One region of the Rahnella sp. EDr1-12 genome, then DNA from elsewhere that is predicted to be linked to it. Evidence: predicted binding sites of a transcription regulator. Region 1 holds the regulator's gene; each other region holds the start of a gene.
What was found. Region 1 encodes Fur, which represses iron uptake genes when iron is present. Its sites were predicted from a motif close to ATAATAATGAGAACNACTATCAA; they were not measured.
Positions count from the first base shown of each region.

Region 2: feoA (ferrous iron transporter A) is a predicted target of Fur. The motif match lies at 1,445-1,467, and genes of this name have one in related genera.
Region 3: ACO0U8_RS09500 (TonB-dependent siderophore receptor) is a predicted target of Fur. The motif match lies at 1,065-1,087, and genes of this name have one in related genera.

Region 1 covers NZ_JBLZNY010000001.1:1,057,855-1,061,024, forward strand. The annotation lists gene ACO0U8_RS05015 (methyl-accepting chemotaxis protein) at 1-310, opposite strand, end outside; gene fldA (flavodoxin FldA) at 729-1,256, shown strand; gene fur (ferric iron uptake transcriptional regulator) at 1,571-2,026, shown strand; gene chiQ (ChiQ/YbfN family lipoprotein) at 2,164-2,505, opposite strand; gene chiP (chitoporin ChiP) at 2,519-3,170, opposite strand, start outside.
Region 2 covers NZ_JBLZNY010000004.1:90,644-93,813, reverse strand. The annotation lists gene feoB (Fe(2+) transporter permease subunit FeoB) at 1-987, opposite strand, end outside; gene feoA (ferrous iron transporter A) at 1,053-1,277, opposite strand; gene ACO0U8_RS17110 (Tex family protein) at 1,676-3,170, opposite strand, start outside.
Region 3 covers NZ_JBLZNY010000002.1:5,415-8,584, forward strand. The annotation lists gene ACO0U8_RS09495 (glycoside hydrolase family 3 protein) at 1-851, shown strand, start outside; gene ACO0U8_RS09500 (TonB-dependent siderophore receptor) at 1,235-3,170, shown strand, end outside.

The DNA of each region.
Region 1 (3,170 bases):
AATCCGCCTGCGCCTGCGTCAGGGCTTCAAGGGATTGTTTTGCGGTATCAAAAATTTCCGGCCCTTTGGTCGGATCGGCCTGAAGCTGCGACACCGCACGGCTTAAGCGGGTTACGGTACGAAAATACTGATCATTTCCTTTGCTGATCAGCGCCATATTGTTGACGAGCTCAGAACTGTTGCGGGTGTTTTGCGTCAGCGTATTCAGTGAGTTGACGGTGTAAAGGGATACACCCGCCCACATAACGCAGAAAACGCCAAGAATGGTTAATAACGCGGCCCTGATGGTGATATTTTTTAAAAACTGCACGATATGCCTCTCTCGAAACATGACTGTTTCTGGTCTGAGGATTGAGGGGGATGCGGAGAATCAAGACAAGTAACCATCAGGCAAGTGCCCCAGGACATGTTTGAACACCTCTCCGGGCATCGATTTCTTTATTATGTTGAGATTGCTCTCGCATCATCTATCGGCGGGACGTGCTTAAAATTTAGTATTGTTAAGATATATTTCTTCACTTTGCTTTTAACCCCGTCAATTTTGAGGATTTTATCTGGATTAAAAGCACACGAAGGCGATACCACTTAAAAAGATTGCCCGATAAACTTATTCGTCAGTTAAGAAGGCGAGCAGAAGCATATTCTCCGCCTCACGAGTTTGCTATTATCAGCACTATTATTGCCTGCAATGTAGGGCTTATCATTGAGAACAAGAGGTTAGACATCTTATGGCCGTAGTAGGAATCTTCTTTGGATCCGATACAGGTAACACCGAAAACATCGCAAAAATGATCCAGAAACAACTGGGTAAAGATGTTGCAGAGGTGCATGACATTGCGAAGAGCAGCAAAGAGGATCTGGAAAAATTCGATATTTTGCTGATCGGTATTCCAACCTGGTATTACGGTGAAGCTCAGTGTGACTGGGACGACTTCTTCCCAAGCCTGGAAGAGATAGATTTCGAAGGTAAGCTGGTTGCGCTGTTTGGTTGCGGCGATCAGGAAGACTACGCAGAATATTTCTGTGATGCGCTGGGCACCGTGCGCGACATCATTGAGCCACGCGGCGCGGTGATTGTGGGTCACTGGCCAACCGAAGGCTATCACTTCGAAGCATCCAAAGGTCTGGCAGATGATAAACATTTCATCGGACTGGCTATTGATGAAGACCGTCAGCCGGAATTAACCAATGAGCGCGTTGACGCCTGGGTTAAGCAAATTACTGAAGAATTGAGCCTTTCAGAAATTATTGGCTAAAAACCCTGTTGGCCCTGAGGATTTATTCTACAATTGAAGGGCCAAACTATTACTGAAATTAACAATTTAGCCACAACAAAATTGTTACTTTCGGTGGTATCAAGGTACACTGAGTTCATCTGTTTTTTCTATCGATCAAGTCGTTGCATTGTCTTATGTGACTGGCATTTAGTGATCTTTATTAACAGGCTATCGTTTAGGGGATCGGCACACTTCCGTTAAAAGAAGGATCCTAATCGAAGAATTTTGTGCCGCTGATGCCACAGGCTCCATGCCTCAACTTGATTAGCACATAGTAACAGGACTGAATCCGCATGACTGACAACAACACCGCACTGAAGAAAGCCGGCTTAAAAGTCACGCTTCCGCGCCTTAAAATCCTGGAAGTGTTGCAAGCGCCGGAAGGTCATCACGTTAGTGCGGAAGATCTGTACAAACAATTGATTGATATGGGTGAAGAGATTGGTCTGGCGACGGTTTACCGCGTTCTGAACCAGTTTGATGACGCCGGTATCGTGACCCGCCATAACTTCGAAGGCGGCAAGTCCGTGTTCGAACTGACTCAGCAACACCATCACGATCACCTGATTTGCTTAGATTGTGGCCGTGTTATTGAATTCCGTGACGAATACATTGAAGGTCGTCAGCGCGAAATTGCTAAAAAACACGGTATCAAACTGACCAACCACAGCCTGTACCTGTACGGCCACTGTGAAGCAGGCGACTGCCGCGAAGATGACTCTTTGCACAATGATAAACCTGCGCAGTAATCTGCCGGGCTCGTTGATATCGACCAAAATTAACCGCTGAAAAGCGGTTTTTTTATGCCCGTTTATCAGCGATGACAGACATAAAAAACCCCGGCAAGCCGGGGTTTTCTGTCTCACCTTCAGGTGATTGATGAGGTCTACTGCACCGGCACGGGTGAGTTATTGGCTTTAATTTCCTTCCAGATTTTTCCACAATCGGCGGCGTAAGCCTGCCCGTCACCGGTTTTGCGTGCCGTCAGGCAGCGCTGGTAATCCAGCACGCGTACCGTTTCCTGTTGTGCAAACTGCTGGTGAGCTTTCTCTTCCTTCAGAACGTTAAGAACCGCCTGGCAGGATGCAAGTTTGTCCGGCGAACCTTCGGCAGTGTTGATGCAGGCGCTGTAAGCCTTACGCAGTCTGGCATCTTCAGCCTGCCCTGACGTCTGGGAACAACCGGCCAGCAATAAAGACGTGGTCACGATCAGCAGTAATTTATTCATCGACATAGTGACCTCAGAAAATAGTGAATGGAGCGATAACGATAAATTTCACATCTTTTTCATCCTGGAAGATGTTGCCGTAACCACCGCCCCAGCTCGGAATATCTGAATGGTTGTCATACTGGGTGTAATGCAATTTAAACAACGTGCCTTTGGCGCGCCCTTCCTGAAGGGTGTAAAGCGCATCCAGACTCCACGCACTTTCTTTCAGACGCTGGCTTTGGTCATAAGCCGCATTGGTGCTTGGCTTGGCATCCCATGCATAAACATAAGAACCGCCGACCGCGAAGCCCGGCAGATCCCATTTCGCCAGATCATATAAAACTCCGGCATATACCGCTTTTTCGCCGTTGGCGTTGAAGTCTGAACGGTTATCCCACCACACATCGAGACGACCATTGGACGAGGAATACGTTGGGGTCATACGCTGAAGGAAGTAGCCCTGATTCCCCTCCGCCTTGACCATCGTCCCTTCCAGACGCCAGTCAAACTGGCCGGTGGTGTAACCGAACGTCAGAGCCTGCAACCATGCCAGCCCGTCGTACAAACTGTTAGGATCGTTTTTATCACTGATGCGGTCTTCTGCACCGTAGAACTGGTAGCTGGTGGTCAGCGGGTTACCCAGCAGATCCAGTTTGTAAGAGGCTTTAGCGAAATACTGATCG
Region 2 (3,170 bases), on a different contig from region 1:
GGTAAATCCGATCCACTGCATGCCCTGAATGAAAATCGCCGCTGAGCCGATATCGAAAATCGGTTGCAGCGCGCCGCCGATGTTGATCGCCAGAACGAACATCAGGTACATCACCAGCAGGAAAATCGGCACGCCGAGGAAACGGTTGAGGATCACGCGATCCAGCACCTGCGTCAGTTTATTCGGCGCGGTGAGATGCGAGTTACTGATGTCGGCACTCAGGGCGGCAATGCACTGGTAGCGCGCATCGGCGATAAGCAGCGCGGGGTCATCCAGTTGCTGCGCGGCGAGCCGGGCTTTCACTTCTGGCAGCCGCTGTTGCGCGTTACCCGCGTGACTCTGGCTGTAAATATCGCCTTCGAGAATTTGCAGCGCCAGCCAGCGACGCTGTTGCAGCGCCATTTCTGCCGGCATATCGCGGGCAAGCGCGTCCACTTCCTGTTGCAGAATGGGGTGGTAAACCACGCGCTCCATGGCGGTGGCGGGCGGCAGCTGGTCGATAGCTGCTTTCAGCTCTTTGATGCCTGATGCGCGTGTCGATACCAGCGCGATCACCGGGCAACCCAGACGCGCGGAGAGCGCCGGGATATCAATATGGATGTTCTGGATGTTGGCGATGTCGAGCATGTTCAGTGCGACGATGCAGGGAATGCCGAGTTCGAGCAGTTGCAGCGTCAGGTAGAGATTGCGCTCAAGGTTCGAGGCATCCACCACGTTAATCATCAGATCGGCGTCGCCGCTAAGAATGTAGTGGCAGGCAATTTGTTCGTCGAGCGAGGTTTGCTCGGAAATGGTAGTCAGGGAGTAGGTGCCCGGTAAATCCACCAGCGTGACTTTGTGTTCTCCGGTGGCGAACTGGCCTTCTTTGCGCTCGACGGTCACGCCAGCCCAGTTGCCCACGCGTTGGCGTGAACCGGTCAGCTGATTGAAAAGGGTCGTTTTACCTGAATTGGGATTACCAATCAGGCCAATGGTCAGTGCTTTCATACGTTCAGATCTACGTGTGAGAAAGGAGAAACGCGCAGGGGATCAGAGCGACCTGCGCAAAAAGGTCAGGCCAGCATTTCGAGTTTGAGCAGATCGAGATCTTTTCTGCGAACCACCAGACTGGTGCGGCGGGTTTCGATTTGTACCGGGTCGCCCATCGGTGCCACGCGGATGATGTTGAAGAATGACCCTGGCAGCATGCCGAGCGACAGCAGTTTCTGGCGGTAGGCCGGGCTGATTTCATGAGAAAAGCCGGTGATTTTGTAAGCACGTTTTGATTGAAGTTGCATAGTTCCTCGCGAAGCGTTCAGGCATGTTGGGGGCAGCGTGACAAATGCTACGCCGCGCTTCCGTGCCCGGTGATCCCACTTAGTTGCGAAATACTGCTCAGAAATTGTCCCTGGTGCAAAATGTCAGTCTGAAACCGACGGCGTACTGAATACGCAAAGTAGTACAAACGAAAATAGTTATCATAATTAGTACGCATGAAGAGACAAAAAGAAAAGAGGCGTGCCTCTTCACGGTTGTCCCTACCGCGTCGCTATCCTATGCCTGTGCAAAGGCCGATTTATTGATTTACCGCAGTGATTGATTCAATAGGAGAGACTTTAAAAAGTGTCGAAATAAAGTACATAAAAAAAGCCGCTAAAATTCAGCGGCTTTCGGTTGGCAGGAGAAAACGAAAAAATTAGCGTTTTTTGCCCAGTGCGGCGGCCAGCGCATCGGCCATCGCGTTATTGCCCGCCGGTGCCGCATTGCGGCCTGCCGGTTTGTTTTGTGCGGGACGTTTCTGCCCATCGCGCGGGGTGGCCGCAGCCGGTGCCGATGAACGGCGCGCCGGTGCTTCGCCCGGTTGCTCGTCCAGACGCATGGTCAGCGCAATACGCTTACGTTGCAGATCGACTTCCATCACTTTGACTTTCACGATATCGCCGGCTTTCACCACGGTGTGCGGATCTTCGACGAATTTGTTTGCCAGAGATGAAATGTGCACCAGACCGTCCTGATGAACGCCGATGTCCACGAATGCGCCGAAGTTGGTGACGTTGGTGACGGAGCCTTCGAGGATCATGCCCGGCATCAGGTCATTCATGGTTTCCACGCCATCGGCAAAGGTCGCTGTCTTGAACTCAGGACGCGGATCGTGCCCCGGTTTTTCCAGCTCTTTGATGATGTCGGTGACGGTTGGCACACCAAATTGTTCATCGGTGAATTCGCTGGCTTTCAGACCGCGCAGCGCATTGGAATCGCCCATCAGATCTTTCAGCGCCAGCTGTGTCGCGGCCAGAATACGTTCGACCACCGGATAGGTTTCCGGGTGAACCGTTGAGGCATCGAGCGGGTTGTCGCCGTGATTGATACGCAGGAAGCCCGCGCACTGTTCGAAGGCTTTCGGCCCCAGACGGCTGACTTTCAGCAGTTGTTCACGGTTACGGAACTGACCGTTCTCGTCGCGCCAGTTAACGATATTCTGCGCCATCATGCGGGTCAGGCCAGCCACGCGGGTCAGAAGCGGCACGGAGGCCGTGTTGAGATCCACACCCACGGCGTTCACGCAGTCTTCGACCACGGTATCGAGTTTTTTCGCCAGCTGTGACTGGCTGACGTCGTGCTGATACTGGCCGACACCGATAGATTTCGGGTCGATTTTCACAAGCTCTGCCAGCGGATCCTGTAAGCGCCGGGCGATAGACACCGCGCCGCGAATGGAAACGTCCAGATCCGGGAATTCCAGCGCGGCCAGTTCGGAGGCGGAATACACCGACGCACCGGCCTCACTGACAATCACTTTCTGCGCTTTTACCGCCGGGAACTGTTTTTGCAGCTCGAGGAAGAAACGTTCTGTTTCGCGGGACGCGGTACCGTTACCGATCGCCACCAGCTCAACATTATGTTTGATGCACAGCGCGGCAACCTGCTGCGCGGCTTTGGCCGCCTGTCCGGTATGGGGATAAACCGTGTCGATATCCACCAGTTTGCCGGTGTTATCCACAACGGCCACTTTGACACCGGTACGCAAGCCCGGATCGAGGCCCATGGTGGCGCGCATCCCGGCGGGTGCCGCCATCAGTAAATCGTGCATGTTGCGGGCAAAGACGTTAATTGCTTCATCTTCGGCGCGTTCGCGCACGGTGCCCATCAGTTCAGTTTCAAGGTGCAGCAGCACTTTGATGCGCCAGGTC
Region 3 (3,170 bases), on a different contig from region 1:
ACGGCTCACCGCAAGGCAAAGACCCAGTGCCGGGCGGCATGTCCTGGGGCGTTGAAACCCAGACACCGCAACAGCGTTTCGTAAAAGCGGTGCTGGCAGGTGTCGATCAGTTTGGCGGCGTGACCGATTCACAGCTGCTGGTTAACGCGGTGAATGAAAAGCAACTGACAGAACAGCGCCTTGATGAGTCTGTCGTGCGTATTCTTGAACAGAAATTCCGCACTGGCTTATTTGAAAATCCGTACGTCGATGTGCAAAAAGCCGTGCAAACCGTGGGTCGTGCCGACTGGCAGAAAGAAGCAGATTCAGCGCAAGGGCATTCTCTGGTGTTACTGCAAAACACCGGTGACACATTGCCGCTGAAGAAGGGCCAGAAAATCTGGCTGTACGGCATCGCACCACAGGCCGCAAAAGCCGCCGGTTTCACCGTGGTGGATACGCCGGAAAAAGCAGATATTGCGCTGATCCGCGCTCATGCGCCGTATGAACAACCGCACAAAGCCTGGTTCTTTGGCAAACGTCATCATGAAGGCTCACTGGCCTTTACTGATGACAATGCGGATTATCAGGCGATTGTGAAAGCCAGCAACGCGGTGCCGACAGTGGTGACCGTTTATCTCGATCGCCCCGCCATTCTCACCAACGTGAATGACAAAGCGAAAGCCATTATCGGCAACTTTGGTGTCAGCGATGCGGTGCTGTTTACCCGCCTGACCAGCACCGAAGCCTATACCGGCAAACTGCCGTTCGAACTGCCGTCCTCCATGGATGCCGTGCTCAGACAAAAATCAGATATGCCGCACGACAGCGAAAACCCGCTGTTTGATATTGGCTTCGGGCTGGCACGTTAATCTGCTGGTCCCTTAAGAATGTCCCGTCTTTTGGCGGGGCACTCTTCAGCGGGTTTGTCTGACACATTGCCATTCACCCACCACCTGCCCGGCCACCACCTCGTCTTCCCTGCCCTGAATTTCCCGCCTCAAAACCATAAAAACCATCAGATTCATGCGGATAAAAATGCGTCACTTCACACTTTTGTCGTAAAGTTCCCTTGAATTTGTAAAATAATAATGATAACAATTATCATTAAGTTTAACATTCGTCTCGTTTTCGTTATCACCCGCCTTATTCAGGACGGGCTTTCGTGCGGAACGCTGTTGGCTTCTGGGCTTATTTACACACGCATCAATTAATTACTCGATTATTAATCGGGTTATTTATAGGGACTATTAATATGTTGTTGGCTTTTCCCCTCAAACGCTCGGTGCTTTTGTGCGCCATGGCCGTCGCTGTTCCGGCTTCCTCTTTGGCCGCCGAAGATACCGTGGTCATCAAAGCCTCTCAGGCTGATACCGCAGATGCACCGACGCAGGGTTACAGCGCGAAAACGTCTAAAAGTGCGACCAAAACCGATCAGCCACTGATCACCACAGGTCAGGCCGTGTCCGTCGTAACCCGCCAGCAAATGGACGACCAGAACGCCACCACCGTCAATGCCGCGCTGAACTATACGCCAGGCGTGTTCACCAACTTTGCGGGCGGCGCAACGCGTTATGACACCATTTCCCTGCGTGGCTTCCACGGTGGTGACGTCAACAACACATTCCTCGATGGCCTGCGTATTCTGAGCGATGGCGCAAGCTATAACTCCATTCAGGTGGATCCGTGGTTCCTCGAACGTATTGATGTGGTGAAAGGGCCGTCCTCTGCCCTTTACGGCCAGAGCATTCCCGGTGGCGTCGTGGTTGAAACCACCAAGCGTCCGCAGTTCGCGGAAGAAGGCCATTTCCGTCTGTCCGGCGGGACGCAAAACACCAAAGGCGGTGCGTTCGATTACACCAATGCGATCAACGACCAGTGGGCATTTCGTCTGACCGGCATGACCCGCAGCAGTGATACGCAGTATGATCACCAGCGCGAAGAGCGTTATGCGATCTCCCCGCAGCTGATGTGGCAGCCGGATGAAAATACCTCCCTGTTACTGCGCGCCTACCTGCAAAAAGATCCGTCCGGCGGTTATCACGCCGCGGTTCCTGCCGACGGCAGCCTGTATGGCCAGAAACTGAGCCGTGGATTCTTCGACGGCGAAACGGATCGTAACCAGTTCAAACGCTGGGAGCAGATCTACAGCTACGAATTCCAGCATGCGTTTAACGACGTCTGGTCCTTCCGCCAGAACGCCAACTACACCCATTCCAATACCGAGCTGGATCAGGTGTATCAGGCTGGCTGGAACGCAGACCGCACGTTGATGAACCGCTACTATTCCGGTGAGAAATCCTCTCTGGATACCTTCGCGATTGATAACCAGCTTGAAGCCGATTTCGCCACCGGCGAACTGGCGCACAAAGTGGTGCTGGGCTTCGACTATTCTCACTTCGTCAATGATCTGAAATCTGACGGCGCCATCGCAGGCACGCTCAACCCGTACACCGGTGTTGGCAGCGATGCGCTGGACTATTACAGCCTTTCTCGCGGCAAAAACCGTTACGAGCAGATGGGCACCTATCTGCAGGACGAAATGAACTGGAACAAGTGGTTCCTGACCCTGTCCGGCCGTTACGACACACTGAAAACCGACAGCCGCAGCTACGAAAGTATCTATGGCAAAGAAAGCAGCAGCGAGCGTAAAGACAGCCACTTCAACAGCCGCGCTTCCCTGTTGTATGCCTTTGACAGCGGGATTTCCCCTTACGTCAGCTACAGCCAGGCGATGACACCATCGGCCCTGCCAGGCTCTGATGGCACGCTGCTCAAACCGATGCAGAGTGAGCAGTACGAAGCGGGGATCAAATATCAGCCGGTCGGCACTTCCGATATGTACAGCGCGGCACTGTATGACCTGACGCAGGATGACGTGGGTAACCGCGTAGTGGTCGGCAGCTATTATGAACCTGCGGGTAAGATCCGTTCACAGGGTCTGGAGCTGGAAGCCAAGAAACAGGTGACCGAGCGCTTCAACGTGATGGCCGGTTATACCTACAATAAAGTGCGTATTCGCGATGCCAGCCAGAATAACGGCAACACGCCATACGTGACGCCAAAACAGATGGCATCGATCTGGGGTCAGTACAATACGCCGGTCGGTGTGGATCTGGGCGCGGGTGTGCGTTACATCGGCACACAATGGGCGGATAACGAAAACACCCGTCACATGCCTTCCGCGACGC